2 regions of the Caproicibacter sp. genome follow, and region 1 is predicted to be linked to the other one. Evidence: a T-box and tRNA genes for the amino acid it is inferred to sense, from the RefSeq annotation. Region 1 holds a T-box; the other holds one or more tRNA genes.
The links. A T-box is a leader RNA that pairs with one kind of tRNA and senses whether it is charged. The one in region 1 lies ahead of tyrS (tyrosine--tRNA ligase), so its partner is inferred to be a tRNA-Tyr.
Positions count from the first base shown of each region.

Region 2: it encodes a tRNA-Tyr, which carries the amino acid that the T-box ahead of tyrS (tyrosine--tRNA ligase) is inferred to sense. The anticodon was not compared.

Region 1 covers NZ_JBJKOP010000047.1:20,576-28,040, forward strand. Annotated here, with positions in the region: gene glnA (type I glutamate--ammonia ligase) at 1-26, opposite strand, end outside; gene tyrS (tyrosine--tRNA ligase) at 316-1,551, opposite strand; T-box leader at 1,607-1,845, opposite strand; gene recN (DNA repair protein RecN) at 1,875-3,560, opposite strand; gene argR (arginine repressor) at 3,566-4,015, opposite strand; gene ACLQ3M_RS13250 (NAD(+)/NADH kinase) at 3,960-4,874, opposite strand; gene ACLQ3M_RS13255 (TlyA family RNA methyltransferase) at 4,871-5,689, opposite strand; gene dxs (1-deoxy-D-xylulose-5-phosphate synthase) at 5,686-7,465, opposite strand, start outside.
Region 2 covers NZ_JBJKOP010000018.1:19,707-27,171, forward strand. Annotated here, with positions in the region: gene ACLQ3M_RS02850 (hydrolase) at 39-605, opposite strand; gene ACLQ3M_RS02855 (CdaR family transcriptional regulator) at 790-1,956, shown strand; gene ACLQ3M_RS02860 (glycerate kinase) at 2,196-3,329, shown strand; gene ACLQ3M_RS02865 (hypothetical protein) at 3,888-4,013, opposite strand; gene ACLQ3M_RS02870 (hypothetical protein) at 4,282-4,773, shown strand; gene ACLQ3M_RS02875 (hypothetical protein) at 4,770-4,892, opposite strand; tRNA gene ACLQ3M_RS02880 (tRNA-Thr) at 4,991-5,066, shown strand; tRNA gene ACLQ3M_RS02885 (tRNA-Tyr) at 5,115-5,200, shown strand; gene ACLQ3M_RS02890 (nitroreductase family protein) at 5,538-6,257, shown strand; gene ACLQ3M_RS02895 (transglutaminase domain-containing protein) at 6,381-7,465, opposite strand, start outside.

The DNA.
Region 1 (7,465 bases):
ACGCGGATTATATCATTTTTTTCCATGTGTGCCGTCATCACCCCTTCCAAAGACCCAAAGTATAGGACTTGTTTTTTGTCGGGTATCTCTTTTCAGACTTATGTCTATAATTTTATGCTTTTTCAAAAGCCGTGTCAATCTTTTTCGAATTGAAAGAGCGATTTCATTTTAATGCACAAAATCTGACACGTTTCCAGAGGTTTTCCCTGTTTTTGCAGCTTCTTTTCAAATCAAATGCAAAAGAGTAGCTCTTTTACAAACCATGTGAAGATGAAAAAGCCTGTTTGGAAACAATCCAAACAGGCTCGGCGTAGTTTACATCAAAACAATTTTATGGTAAACTTTTTTGCCTTTTTTAAGAATCAGACAGGGTTTTTCATTTTTCTGAAAATCTTTTTTTGAATATACGGACGCTGGGTCCGACACCTTTTCGCCATCAACGGAGATACCTCCCTGAACGACCAGCCTTCTTGCTTCGCCGCGTGACGGAGCAAGTTTTGCCTTGATCAGCAGATCAAGGATCCCAATGGTTCCGTCTGAAAGGTCGGAAGATGAGATTTCCGTGGTCGGCATATGCTCCGTATCGGTACTGTTTCCAAACAGAGCCTGTGCCCCGTCTCTGGCTTTAATCGCTTCCTCCTCGCCGTGAATCTGCTTTGTTACCTCAAAAGCCAGAAGCTCCTTTGCAGGGTTTAGCTTTTCCCCTGAAAGCGAGGCAAATTCATTGATCCGCTCCATCGGGACAAAGGTCAGTATTTTCAGGCATTTCAGCACATCGGCGTCCCCGACGTTTCTCCAGTACTGATAGAATTCAAACGGAGAAGTCTTCTGAGGATCCAGCCACACGGCGCCTCTTTCCGTTTTCCCCATCTTTTTCCCTTCGCTGTTTGTCAGCAGGGTAACGGTAATGCCGTAAGCTTCCCGGTTTTCCTTCCGGCGGATCAGCTCTACGCCGCCGATAATATTGCTCCACTGGTCGTCCCCACCCAACTGAAGCCTGCAGCCGTAACGGCGGTTCAGCTCCAGAAAATCATAACTCTGCATAATCATATAGTTCATTTCAAAAAAGGACAGTCCGCGTTCCAGTCTTTGCTTATAGCATTCCGCGTTCAGCATACGGTTGACGGAAAAGCATACGCCGATATCCCGAAGGAAATTGATATAATTCAGGTTTGTCAGCCAGTCGGCGTTGTTTGCCATAATTGCCTTGTCATCGGAAAAATCAATCAGCCTGGACATCTGCTTCTGAAAGCATGAGATATTGTGCGCGATCTCTTCTTCCGTCAGCATTTTACGCATATCCGTTTTTCCGGACGGGTCGCCCACCATGCCGGTTCCCCCGCCAAACAACGCGATTGGAGTATGCCCGGCGCGCTGCAAATGCGCCATGACCATGATCGGAATAAAATGGCCTACGTGCAGACTGTCTGCGGTCGGATCGAACCCGACATAGAACGCGGTTTTCTCTTCATTGAGCAGATGGCGGACTTTTTCCTTGTCCGTTGTCTGCGCAATCAGCCCTCGTTCTTCCAAAGTTTCAAAAACACCCATTTTGAGTTCCTCCATTTTGTCAGGGGACAATCAAAAAGCCCCCTGCAAATTTTTTGCAGAGGGCGGAAAATTCCGCGGTACCACCTCAGTTTACCGTCTTCCTCACGGAAGCGGCCTTATGGGTACGATTTCATACCCACGCGCTGTAACGTGCGTTTTCACGGCCGAACCTACTAGGGGGGTTCAATTCGGCGGCTCCGGGATGTATTTCATCCGGCAATCGTACCTGCTCGCACCCAACGCAGGCTCTCTGAACTCTTGCTTCGGATTACTTCTTCCCTTCTCAGCTGTTAAAAAAATTATAAGATGTTTTCTGGTGCCTGTCAAGCCCCGGAAGAATCGTTTTGCGCCATACGCAGCATTTCTTCGGCATTCTGCAGCATCAGCGGGGTGATTTTTTCTCCGCCCATAATACGCGCAAGTTCCTGCCGTCTGCCTTCCCGGTCCAAACGGTCAACCTGAGTAAATGTACGCTGATCGCGAATCTGTTTGTGGATCAAGAAATGGGTATCCGCAAGCGCGGCGATTTGAGCCAGGTGCGTCACGCAAATAACCTGGCGGTTTCCCGAAACCTCCCGGAGTTTCAACCCGACCTTTTGTGCCGCGCTGCCGCTGACGCCCGTGTCCACTTCATCAAAGATCAGGGTGCCGATATCGTCCCTGCCGGCAAGGACCGTTTTGATGGCAAGCATGATTCGCGAAAGTTCGCCGCCCGACGCAACCTTTGCAATCGGTTTCGCCGGTTCTCCCGCGTTCGTTGAGAGATAGAATTCAATCCGATCGCAGCCCGTTTCATTCATTGGGACTTGTTCCCGCCGGATTTCGAACAGTACATTCGGCATGTTCAGAAAACAAAGTTCCTCTTTTACCTTTTGGGTAAAAAGATCTGCCGCGCCGGCGCGCCATTCGGACAGTTCCGCTGCCAGGGATTCCGCCTGTAACCGGTACTTCTGATATTCTTTCCTGAATCTTTCCGCGGTTTCATCCGAAAGCTGGATTGCGTTCAGCTCCTGCCTGCATTTTTTGAGATATCCCAGCATTTCATCCACGGAACCGCCGTATTTTAAGCCTAAACGGTAAATTAAATCCAGCCGGGCCTCAATTTCGTCCAGCTCCGAGGGATCATACTCCAACAGAGACGAAAAATTCCGCATTTCATCGCTGCAGTCTTCCAGATCATAGGAAATCGCCTGCAGCCGTTCCGCCAGACCGTGCAGTTCGGGAAGATAATTTTCCGCGGTGTTCAGCGCATCGGCAGCATCTGATACGGCAGAAACCGCCCCGGGGGTTTCCTCATCCCCGCTCAATGCGGTCTTTGCCTGTGAAATTGCCTGCGCAACGCGCTCTGAATTCCGATACAGATTCTTTTGACGGTTCAGGTCTTCCTGCTCGCCCGGATGAAGGTCCGCCGATTCAAGCTCATTAATCTGATAAGTCAGAAGGTCGATTTGCCGTGCTTTTTGTGATTGGTCCATTTTACTGGATTCCAGGCTTGCCTTCATGTTCTGCATGGAATGGAAAGCTTCCCGGTACCGTTTCAAAAGCGTCTCAGGCAAACCCATGCTGTCCAGATAAGCGATATGTAATTCAGGCGACAGCAGGCCATAGCTTTCGTGCTGACCATGGATGTTGATCAGCATACTGCCGATCCCCTTGAGGACGGAAACCGTGGCGGGACGCGCGTTAATTCGGCAGGAAGACTTACCGTCAGAGGAGATTTCACGCTGGAGTATCAAAGTTCCGTCTTCTTCCACAGAATAGCCCGATTCCTCCAGCTTTTTCACCGCAGATCCGTCTTTCAGTTGGAAAACGGCGGAAACCAGGGCGTGGTTTGCGCCCGTGCGAATCAATTCCCGGGAAGTTCTTTCTCCCAGGACCGCATTGATGGAATCAATGACAATGGATTTACCTGCTCCGGTTTCACCGGTCAAAACATTAAAGCCGGCGCTGAATTCGATTCGCGCCTTTTCGATTACGGCAATGTTTTCAATATAAAGCTGTGTCAGCATGGCAATCACCTGATAAATTTTTTCAGATCCGCAGACAGCCCTTCCGCAGCGTTCTCATCGCTCATTAGAATAAAAATGGTATCGTCCCCTGCCAGGGTGCCAACAATATGCTCCCAATGAAGGGTGTCCATTGCAGCACAGACAGCGTTGGCCATACCGGTCAGGCACTTTACGGCAATCATATTCTGTGCAAAGTTCACCGATAAAGCAGCGTCGGAAAAAAGTGAATAGAATTTTGTGGTGTAATCTTTCGCTTCCTCCTGTCCAACCGTATATCTGTATTTACCGCTTGCCGTCAGCGTTTTGATCAGACGAAGCTCCTTGATATCGCGGGAGACCGTAGCCTGTGTCACCTCATAACCTTCATCCCGTAAACGGCGAAGTAATTCCTCCTGCGTATCAATGGAATATTTCCCGATTAATTCCAGTATTTTCGCATGCCGTCGTTCTTTCATGCTCATTTCTCCTCTCTCCAAGTTTATCGGTTACGATCTCGTAAAAATTACTGCTTTTCAGTTTTATTATTTTAACGGTGCCGGGCGATTTCGAAAATTCGATCTTGGTACCGTCCGGGATTTTGATAAAAATCTCACCGTCGATCGTAAGGATTATTTCACTCTCATAGTCGGAATGAGCCTGCACACACAGTTTTGCGCCCGGCCCAAAAACAACCGGTCTGCTCAGCAAGGAGTGCGGGCAGATAGGAGAAAGAAGAATGCAGTTCATCTCCGGGTCGATAATTGGTCCCCCTGCGGCTAAAGAGTACGCCGTGGAACCGGTCGGCGTCGCGATGATCAAACCGTCGGAGCGATAATCGCATACTTTGGTATCGTCCAGCCTGACCTTTAAATCCAGAATCCGCGAAAGTGCTCCCCGTGCGACAACGGCATCGTTTAGTGCTGTAAAAACCTTTGGCGTACCATTGTCATTCACCCGGATTTCCAGCATCATTCGTTCCTCAACGGAGTAATTTCCATTTTTGAGTTTCATCAGACTGTCCAACTCATCGGTCTCTAAACCGGCGATAAACCCAAGCCTTCCGGTATTCATTCCGAGAATCGGTTTTCCGGCGGCAGCGGCGTTTCTGGCACAGTGAATGATGGTGCCGTCCCCGCCGACGGCAATGATGAGATCACAGGAGCAAACCAACTCAGCCATGTTGTTAAAAAAAACAGCATCCGCATTCTGAAAGGACGGTTGGAATTCCGCTTTCATCAATACATTCATGCCAAGCTCCCGAAGCTTTTGAATGAGTTTCTGCGTATAGCGCCCGGCATGATCCTTACTCAGGTTTGGAATCACCGCGACATTCATTTTGTTTCACCGCCATTCAGCTCCCGGTGGGATTCTTCGACCAATGAAGCGATATCCGGCGCGAAGTCCGTGGGCAGATCGGATTTTTGAAGATATAAAAGGTATTCTATATTTCCTTCTGGTCCCTTAACAGGCGAAAAAGTCAGACCAAGGACAGAAAATCCGATTTCCTTCACAAAGCCGATCACTCGTTCGATTACCTGAACATGTACCCTTTTATCCCGGACAACCCCTTTTTTCCCTACATTTTCCCGACCGGCCTCAAACTGAGGCTTAATCAGGCAAACAGCCTGGCCGTTTGCCGCCAGAAACCGATGAGCTACCGGTAAAACCAAGCGCAGAGAAATAAAAGATACATCCACACTGAAAAAATCGATTGGTTCCGGAATCTGCTCTTCCGTCAGATAACGTACATTGGTTCTTTCAAGATTGACCACGCGGGGATCGGTACGCAGCTTCCATGCCAGCTGACCGTACCCGACATCGATGGAATATACCTTTTTGGCTTCGTTCTGAAGCATGCAGTCCGTGAAGCCGCCGGTTGAAGCGCCGATATCCATTACCACTTTATCTTTCAGATCAATCGGAAAAGATGCAAGGGCTTTTTCCAGCTTCAGACCACCCCGGCTTACGTAGGGCAGCCGGTCGCCGCGAACCTCAATTTGAACGTCTTGCGGTAACATCGTCCCGGCCTTATCCTGTTTCTGCCCGTTTACATACACTTTTCCGGCCATAATGATCGCTTTGGCCTTTTCTCTGCTTTCCGTATAGCCCTGGTCAAAAATCAGGCAATCAAGCCTTTTTTTCTCAATCAATCCGAGCACTCCGATACAATCAATTCTGCCATTTCTCCGGCGCTGAGTCCAAGCTGTTCCAAAGCCTGCATCATCGTTTCATGCGGCACAAAACCGTTGATCGCACGGAGATAAAACCTGCCTTGATAAGCGGCCTGGTTCAACAGAAAAGAAAAATGTTCGCCAATGCCGCCCTGTGCAATTCCTTCTTCAAAGAAAAAAACAGCCTTTGCTTTCAGTGCTTCCCGGACGGCTTCCCGGTCGATTGGGAAGATCCGGTTCAGCTTTATAATTCTGGCCTCAATCCCTCTTTCTTTCAAAAGGGAAAGCGCCTGACATGCGTTTGAAAAAAGTCTGCCGTAGGTAATGAGTGCAATGTCAGCGGATTCGTTACCGTAAAGGCAATAGGCTTTACGGCTCCCATGAAAATCAAACGGTCGAAAAAGCTGTTCTCCGCGGGGATAACGAACCGCAGCCAATCCGTCGCAATCATAAAGGGCTTGCCTCATACTACTTTGAAGCTCATCATAATAGGAAGGAGAGTAAATTGTGATGCCGGGAATCGTTTTCAGAAAAGCAGCGTCAAAAATACCCTGATGTGTTTCACCGTCTTCCCCGACAATTCCGGCACGGTCAACCGCAAGAACAATTTTTGTCCTTTGCAGGGAAACATCATGAATCAGCTGATCGTACCCTCTTTGCAGAAACGAGGAGTAAACCGCAAAAACAGGAAGCATTCCTCCGCAGGCGAGCCCGCCCGCGAATGTAACGGCGTGTTCTTCCGCGATACCGGTGTCGAAAAAACGCTCCGGGTACTTTTGTGAAAAGACCGATAAACCCGTGCCTTCCTGCATTGCGGCCGTTATGGCACAGATTCTTTCGTCCTCAGAGGCAAGAGAACAGAGTTTGCTGCCAAAAACCGAGGAAAAACTGCCCGTAGCCGTTACCGATTTCCCGGTTTCGACATTAAAGCAGGAAACCCCATGAAAGGCTTTGGGATTTTCCTCCGCATAGGAATACCCCTTTCCCTTCCGTGTTAAAACGTGAATCAGAACGGGGTGCGGAATACTTTTGACATTTTGAAAGACTTCCGTCAGCTTCTCCGTGTCGTGTCCGTCAAACGGACCATAATAGTAAAACCCCATATCTTCAAAGATCGTGCTGTTATACAGAAGTTGTTTCAGAATGGATTTCGATTTCGTCAGGGCATGCCGAAACGGTCTTCCTACTCCCGGAATATGATCCAGAGTATTTTCAATATTACCTTTGATCCTAAAATAGGAGGGCTTTGTGCGAATTCGCGCAAGATAGCGCGCCATGGATCCGACATTGCGGGATATTGACATTTTATTATCGTTTAAAATAACAATAAAATTCTTATGAAGCCGGCCCGCGTTATTCATCCCTTCATAAGCAAGTCCGCCGGTCAGCGCGCCGTCACCAATCACGGCGACAACGTGACCCGCGTCACCCCTTAGTTCCTTTGCTTTGAAGATGCCCAGTGCCGCCGATATGGAAGTGCTGCTGTGCCCGGAAGTCAACGGATCATGAGGGCTTTCCTGCCGATTGGGAAACCCGGAAAGTCCTCCGCGTGTCCGTATCGTCCCGATCCGGTCCAGTCTTCCGGTCAGCATTTTATGTGTGTAAGCCTGATGTCCGACATCCCAGACAATTTTGTCCTCCGGTGAATGAAAAACCCGGTGCAGCGCAACCGTGAGTTCCACGACTCCGAGATTTGATGCCAAATGCCCTCCGTTTGTGGAAACGGTCTGAATTATTTTTTCACGGATCTCTGCG
Region 2 (7,465 bases), on a different contig from region 1:
TTTAATCGAACGGTATGGCTCCGAAAGATACGATTCGTCTAAATTTCCATCGTGCCGACTAAACTCTTCATCGCATCGATGGTGCGGCTCATCAGGTCGTCGAGGCTCCAGCCGAGCATGTCCGCGCCCTTCTGAATGACGTCCCGGGAACAGCCTGCGGCAAAGGCCGGAGTCTTGAATTTCTTTTTCACGGATTTTAACTGCATGTCCGAAACGCTTTTGGAGGGATGCATCAGCGCGACGGCGCCGATCAGCCCGGTTAATTCGTCGGTGGCAAACAGGATTTTTTCCATGATGTGTTCCGGCTTGACGTCGACCGTCAGGCCGTAGCCGTGGCTGACTACTGCGTGGATCAGCTTTTCGTCGATCCCGCGTTCCCGCATGATTTCCTGTTCTTTGATGCAATGCTGTTCCGGAAACTGCTCAAAGTCCAGGTCGTGCAGCAGGCCGACCGCTTTCCAGAATTCCACGTTTTCCGGGTCGTATTCCTGCGCGAAATACCCCATCACGCCGGAGACTACTTTTCCGTGATGCAGGTGGAACGGATCTTTGTTGTATTCCTCCAGCAGCTTCTGCGCCTCTTCCAGACTCGGTATTTTTTCCATTTGAACCCCCCGATTTCCATTTTGTTATTCCAGCAATTTCTGCATATCCTTAACCCATATCCTAGCCGATTCGGTTTCATTTGTCAAGAATTGCCGGGCCTTTCGCCGCGGGCTTGTACGCGGCGCTTCGGGGGGATATAATAGACATAACGGATCAGATACAGCGGGGAGGAGGGCCTGTTTGATGCGGATTTCACATCAGGACGCGATGCGGATTGTCACGGAAATGAGCGGGATCATCGATTATCCCGTCAATATGATGAACGACAGGGGCACAATCATCGCAAGCACGGACCCGAAGCGGATCGGGCAGTTCCACGAGGGCGCAAGCCAGATCGTGGAACGGAATCTCGACCGGATGAACGTGGAGAACGACAATGAATACGCGGGCGCACGGGAGGGCGTGAATTTCCCGATTTTGTTTCAAAATACGATCGTCGGGGTTGTCGGGATTACCGGAAAACGGGCGGAAGTGGCAAAGTACGGTGAAATCATTAAGAAGATGACGGAGATTCTGTTGCTGGACAGTTACCTGAAGGAACAGAAGCTACGGGACGAGACCATCCGGAACCGTTTTCTGGAGGAATGGATCTTTACGGAGAACGCGGAGCAGGACCCCTCTTTTCCGGAACGCGGAAAATTCATAGGGATTGACATTGAAAAGGCGCGCCGGGTGTTCATTTTGTCGCCGGAGGGAATGACGGACTGTGATGAAACCGCAGAGGGGCGGCGTCTGGCGGAGCAGATGGAAAAGTCCGTCAGGGGGCGGCTGAAAAGGGAGCAGGGCTGTTTGGTGCTGCGCAGCGGCGACAAACTGTTCTGCATCGCGGCGCGCAGGACGGACGAACAAATGAAACGGCTTGCCGCGGCCGTTCAAAGAGAGGCGGAGGCGGAATTCGGAATTCGGTTTTTCGCGGGGATCGACGGCAGCCAAGCCGGCTTTTCTTCTGTTTATACCGCTTGCCGGCAAGCCGAGAAAGCGCTTCGCGCGGCACGGTCCCGCCGGGGCCCGGGACTGCGGCTGTACGACGAAGTAACGGTTGATATTTTTTTGAACGAGATTTCCGACGCGCGCAAGGAAGAGTATATCCGCAGAATCTTCCGCGGCTGCGGGAATGAGGAAATCGGAGAATGGGCGCGTCTTCTGGAGGTTTTCTTCCGCGCGAACGATTCCATCTCAAAGTCTGCCGAGGAGCTTTTTATGCACAAAAACACGCTTCAGTACCGGCTGAAAAAGCTCGGCGAAGAAACGGGGCTGGACGCGCGAACCATGCCGGACGCCGCGCTCTTCTACCTTGCGGTACTGTTTTACCGCGAGCTGCATCCGGAGGAGAGCACGCCGCCGAACTGACAAAGCGTCTGTTTTTGAGAACAGAAAACCGGGCCGGATTCTGTCGCCCGTAACATATACGGTTCCGCCTCGTCAGGATAAAATGGAAACATACTTCGCTCTACAGCGTTTCCGATTTAGATTGCAAATATGGATATGTCCCTCCCCCGCCGAAGGCGGGGGAGGGACATAAGTAAATTCGACAATTCAACTGGAATTGCTGTAAGGCGGGGATCCTGATTGAAAAGGTGTGGATTGCAATGAAAAAGTTTGTTTTGATTCCGGATTCCTTTAAAGGCACGATGAGTTCCGCGGAGGTTTGCCGAATCATGGCGGAGCAGATCGGTCGATTTTATTCCGACGCCGAAATCGTCTCCATTCCCGTTGCGGACGGCGGAGAAGGCAGCGTGGATGCTTTTCTGGCTGCGGCGGGCGGAGAAAAGGTTTTCTGCAGGGTCAGCGGGCCTTTCGGAGAAGAAATGGAAAGCTTTTACGGCCTTCTGCCCGGCGGCACGGCGGTGATCGAGATGGCGGCCTGCGCGGGCTTTGCCCTTTCGGAGGGACGGCGCAGGCCGGACCTGGCGACCACCTTCGGGGTGGGTCAGCTGATGAGAAACGCGGCCTCGCGCGGGTGCAGAAAAATTATTGTCGGTCTGGGCGGAAGCTGTACAAACGACGCGGGGGCGGGCGTCGCCGCGGGGGCGGGCGTTAAATTTTTCAACGCGGACGGAAAAGAGTTCGTCCCGACGGGCGGAACGCTGTCGCAGGTCAGCCGGATCGACGTTTCAGGACTTGACCCCAGATTAAAAGAGGCTGAAATCACAGCGATGTGCGACATCGACAATCCGCTTTACGGGGAAACGGGCGCGGCCTATGTGTTTGCTCCGCAGAAGGGTGCGGACCCTGAAATGGTGCGCAGGCTCGACGGGGAATTGCGGTGCTTTGCCGAAACGGTTCAGCGCGAGCTGCGGCTCGACATTGCTGATGTTCCGGGCGCGGGCGCGGCCGGAGGCATGGGCGCGGGAATGGCGGCGTTTTTTGGGGCGGAGCTGAAAATGGGGATTGAAACGGTGCTGGATACCGTTGGATTCGACCGTATCGCAAAGGACGCCGACCTGGTTTTCAGCGGAGAGGGAAGGCTGGATTCCCAAAGCCTGCGCGGAAAAGTGGTTGCCGGTGTGGCCGCGCGGACCAAAAAGCTCGGCGTCAGGCTGATCGCGGTTGTCGGGGACATCGGCGACGACATTCAGCCGATCTATGACAGGGGGGTGTCGGCGGTGTTCAGCATTAACCGTGTGGCGGTAGACTTCAGCAAGGCGAAAAAGAGGAGCAGAAACGACCTTGCTCTGACCATGGAAAACCTGATGCGCCTGTTCAGTCAAATGCAACTTTAATGCGCTGCACGCAGTCTGCGCAAAAGGGTGCCGCCCCTCGAAACCGGGGGGCGGCGGAAGAAAGAGAAGTATTATGAAAAAAGTAATATCGTAAAGCCTTTTCGCAAGGCGCTTGCTGTTTGTCTGCGGGCCTGTGGTCCGGTATTCCGTCCTTCACCGCCGGCCTGTTGCAGTATTTTTTCTTCTTTTCACATTTCGATTGGAACACTTATAGTATGGATGGAAATTATGTCCTGTCGGTGAACCGCGTTTGAAGTTTTTTAGAAGATTTTGTGAAAAAATAATCGGCTGCTTTTATCACAGGGAAACGGGTGCGTGATGAGGACGGAGGCTGCGGGCCGTCGGACGCGCAGTGGAATACCAGCACGCGGATTCAGTCTTCCGTCGGTGATGCTGAAATCGATATCAGCCTTTCTCCGAAATGCTGATGGAATAAAGAAGAAAAAGACCGGGTCGAAGCCGGATGAACCGGATCGCCGCGGTCTTTTCTTTGGGTCGGATCGCCTAGGGGAAAATATGGAAATGGATCAAAATCCTTTGCCGTTTCAGTGAAGACGGTTATTCAAGGTCGGTGTCTAAAATGCACCCTGAGGGGAATTCCGGAGAGCACCAGCCCTGCGGCTCGTCAAATGAAACGATTTCTTCCGATTCGGTTTCCGGATTTCTCATATCTTTTTCCTTCATAATTTGTGCCTCCTTTTTTTATTTCTGTATTTATTATAGTCTGGGAACGTCAAAAGATCAATACTAAAAATAGTAATTGTTATTATTATTTTTTTGATTTTTTTTGTGCAGTTTTCTTCTTATTCTCGTTTTTCGCCTGCAAATGAACCGAAGAAAGCTCGGCACTCCTGAGAACCATCGTATTTTCTTGAATAAAATAATATGGTATAATAGTACCATCGTTCATAGTGGTGTCTACACGTTGATGATTTACAGAGGGGGATACTGTATGGAAAAGCAGGAACGAGTCAAGGCGATACTAGGGATAAGCTTGCTTTATATAATCGTTACAAGCATATTTTCACTTATCAATAAAATTTGCTCAATTTTAATTTCTCAGAACGTCGCTGGTGTAAAAATTCGCTCTTTCTTGTATGGCAATTTGCTTTGGGTGATGACTGCCGCGATAATAATAATTGCTTTGATCCTGTACCTAAAAAAGTTGAACGAAGGACTGCATAGCTTATTAGAAAATTCACTGATTCGGATTACTGCGGGACTATTAGTAGCACTAGAGGGAATCATTCGTCTGTCAATCGCAATTCCTCTGTATGTAGCGAGTATACAATCGGCAATACAAACATCGCACATGATGCAGCAAAGTATGCAAAGAATGCTTACGGAAGTAATAAGTTTGGATGTGGTTTCTGTTCTTATTTTTATTTGTCAAATATTTGCCGGGTTCTATCTAATAAAGTTCCACAAGAACAAAACAGATTAAGCGGCGGTATCCATGGTATCCAAGGATCCTGCTGCGTCCGCCGCCGATGTAGCCGTGTGGCAAGCGTTTTCCGCCGACGAGGTGCCGATCTTGCAGCAACCGCTTCCGACCGCTCTCACTTTTTCTGTCTCCCCATTTTCCGCGTCGTAAAGCCTTTTTTCAAAAAGTATTGACATTCTGTCGCGAAAATGTTATTATACTTAAGCGCTGTAAAAACGCTGGCGTAGCTCAGTTGGTAGAGCAGCTGATTTGTAATCAGCAGGTCGGGGGTTCAAGTCCGTCTGCCAGCTCCAGTTTCAATGAAAAAGGAGCTTTGCTTTTTCCAACAAGGCTCCACATACGGAGGAGTTCCAGAGCGGTCAAATGGGGCAGACTGTAAATCTGTTGCCTTACGGCTTCGATGGTCCGAATCCATCCTCCTCCACCAAATGAAAACCCGCATGCTTCTTAGGAATCATGCGGATTTTGCTATACCCGGAAACTCACGCGAAAAGGCGATGCCCCGAAGCAGGATGGATGTTTTTGGGAGTCGCTTTTCACTACATATAAATACATTCGTCCACATTGAGCTACCCCAATGGTTTGTGCTGAGAGTGGTTCATGGTATCGACGATCTGCTTGTATCTTTATCGAAATGCTTTATAATATGCTTGTCGGGGTAAGTTGCGGCGGCCGTGTTTGCGCGGAGCAAACGCGACCGATGAAAGTAGGGTAACTGTTCTCACGGCGGCTGCACAGAATATCAGCTTCAGCGGAGGAAAAATATGAAAGAAAATGAAGTGATCCGGCAATTAACGGCGCGAAAATCGGTCCGCGCTTTTGAGGACAGGGAGATTCCTCAGGCTGTCAAGGATGAAATCATCGGCGCGGCGTTTGAAGCCCCAACGGCCGGCAATATGATGCTTTACACGATCATTGACGTAACAGACAGGAACATCAAGCAGCAGCTGTCAGTTCTCTGCGATCATCAGCCCTTTATTGCAAAGGCCCCGGTCGTGCTGGTCTTTCTGGCGGATTATGAAAGATGGTTCAACACCTTCGTTGCCGCGGGGATGACGCCCCGCAAACCCGGCGCGGGCGATTTGCTTTTGTCTTGCTCGGACGCGCTGATCGCCGCACAGAACACCGTAACGGCGGCACAGTCGCTGGGGGTGGGTTCCTGCTATATTGGGGACATTCTGGAGAACTGTGAAAAAGTCAGAACCCTTCTGTCATTGCCCCGGTATACCCTTCCGGCCGCGATGGTCGTGTATGGATATCCCACCAAACAGCAGCTTGAAAGGGAAAAACCCCGGCGGTTTGACAGGAGCCATATTGTGCATGCGAATTCCTACAGAAGCATGCAGCCGGAAGAGCTTTTAGCAATGTACCATGAGCAGAACACAAATGAGAGCATTGAGGACTTTTGTAAGCGCAAGTACTTATCCGGCTTTGCGCTGGAAATGAACCGGTCGGCTTCGGAATATCTGAAAAACTTTCGCTGATGGGGACAAAGGGCTGTCAATAGCCTAAAAACAAGAAATGCGTCTTAAAACGGCTTCAAAGCCGGATTAAGACGCATTTTGTATGCATAATTTTGAGGCTGTTTTGAAACAAGCCCCTTTGTCCTAATAGGTGACGCAGATTTCCAGACCGTGATTGGCGGAATCCACCACATAAGAAACACTTTCGGGGCTTTTTCCGGACTGCTTGCACGCCTGCTGCAAATAGGTTTTCATCTTATACGGGGAAGCGGTGACCAGCCCGTTCACGACAGAAGTATAATTCGAGCCGGCGTCAATATAGAATGCAACCGTTGGGTCGGATTCGGCAAGGTCGGCGGAAAGCTGCTGAACCACGGTGCTGTCACCGGCATTGCCCAAATCTTTGATCTTAATCCCCTTTACCACATAGTAATTTTCCGCGATCGACTGGCAGGCGGGAAGGAACAGATTGACCTGTGAGTTCGCCGCGGCGAGCTGCTGTTCCGTCAGAGAGGAAAAAACGGGAGAGATTGTGTGGGTTTGCCGGATGACCTGGTCGGTAACGTTGAAATAATTGTAGATCGGCTGATTCCCATCGCACCACGTCAGGTCAAGATGGTACCAGTTTCCCCCAATGCTGACGGCGTTCCACATGTGTCCGACTCCGCTGCTGGAGCCTCGGATCAGTGTGCAGTGCAGTCCCAGATAACTAGAAAGCAGTTCCATTGCGCGGGAGTACCCTTCGCAGACCACCTGGCCGTCTGTCAAAGCCCCGTAGGCCGTAAACGCCTGCCAGATGCTTGTGTCTTTTACGGCAGCGTCGCTGTAGCTGCAGTTTTTGGTCAGATAGTCGTACAGGGCCTCTTCCCGGTCAAATTCGCTCAGCCCGGCCGGGACGGATTGAATCACCTGCTGCAGCTTGCCGTTCAGCGCGTTGACTGCATCGCGGCAGCCATCGGCGGAGAGAACGGAAAAAAGCTGTAAAATTGATGAATCGCCGTCATATCCGTAGGAGAATACGTTTGTAAGCCAGAACACCTCCGGATGATCGTTTGTGTATGCCAGAAATACTTTCTGCAGCTGCGACTGGTCCAGTTTTGTCGTCAGCATGATCTGGCCGACCGGGTAGTATCCGCTGACGGACTGGTTGGACACCTGATAGGCCGCGTCGTCGATATACTCGTAAAGGGTTCGTTCCGAATCCGACGACAGGGCCCGGTAGCCGTAGT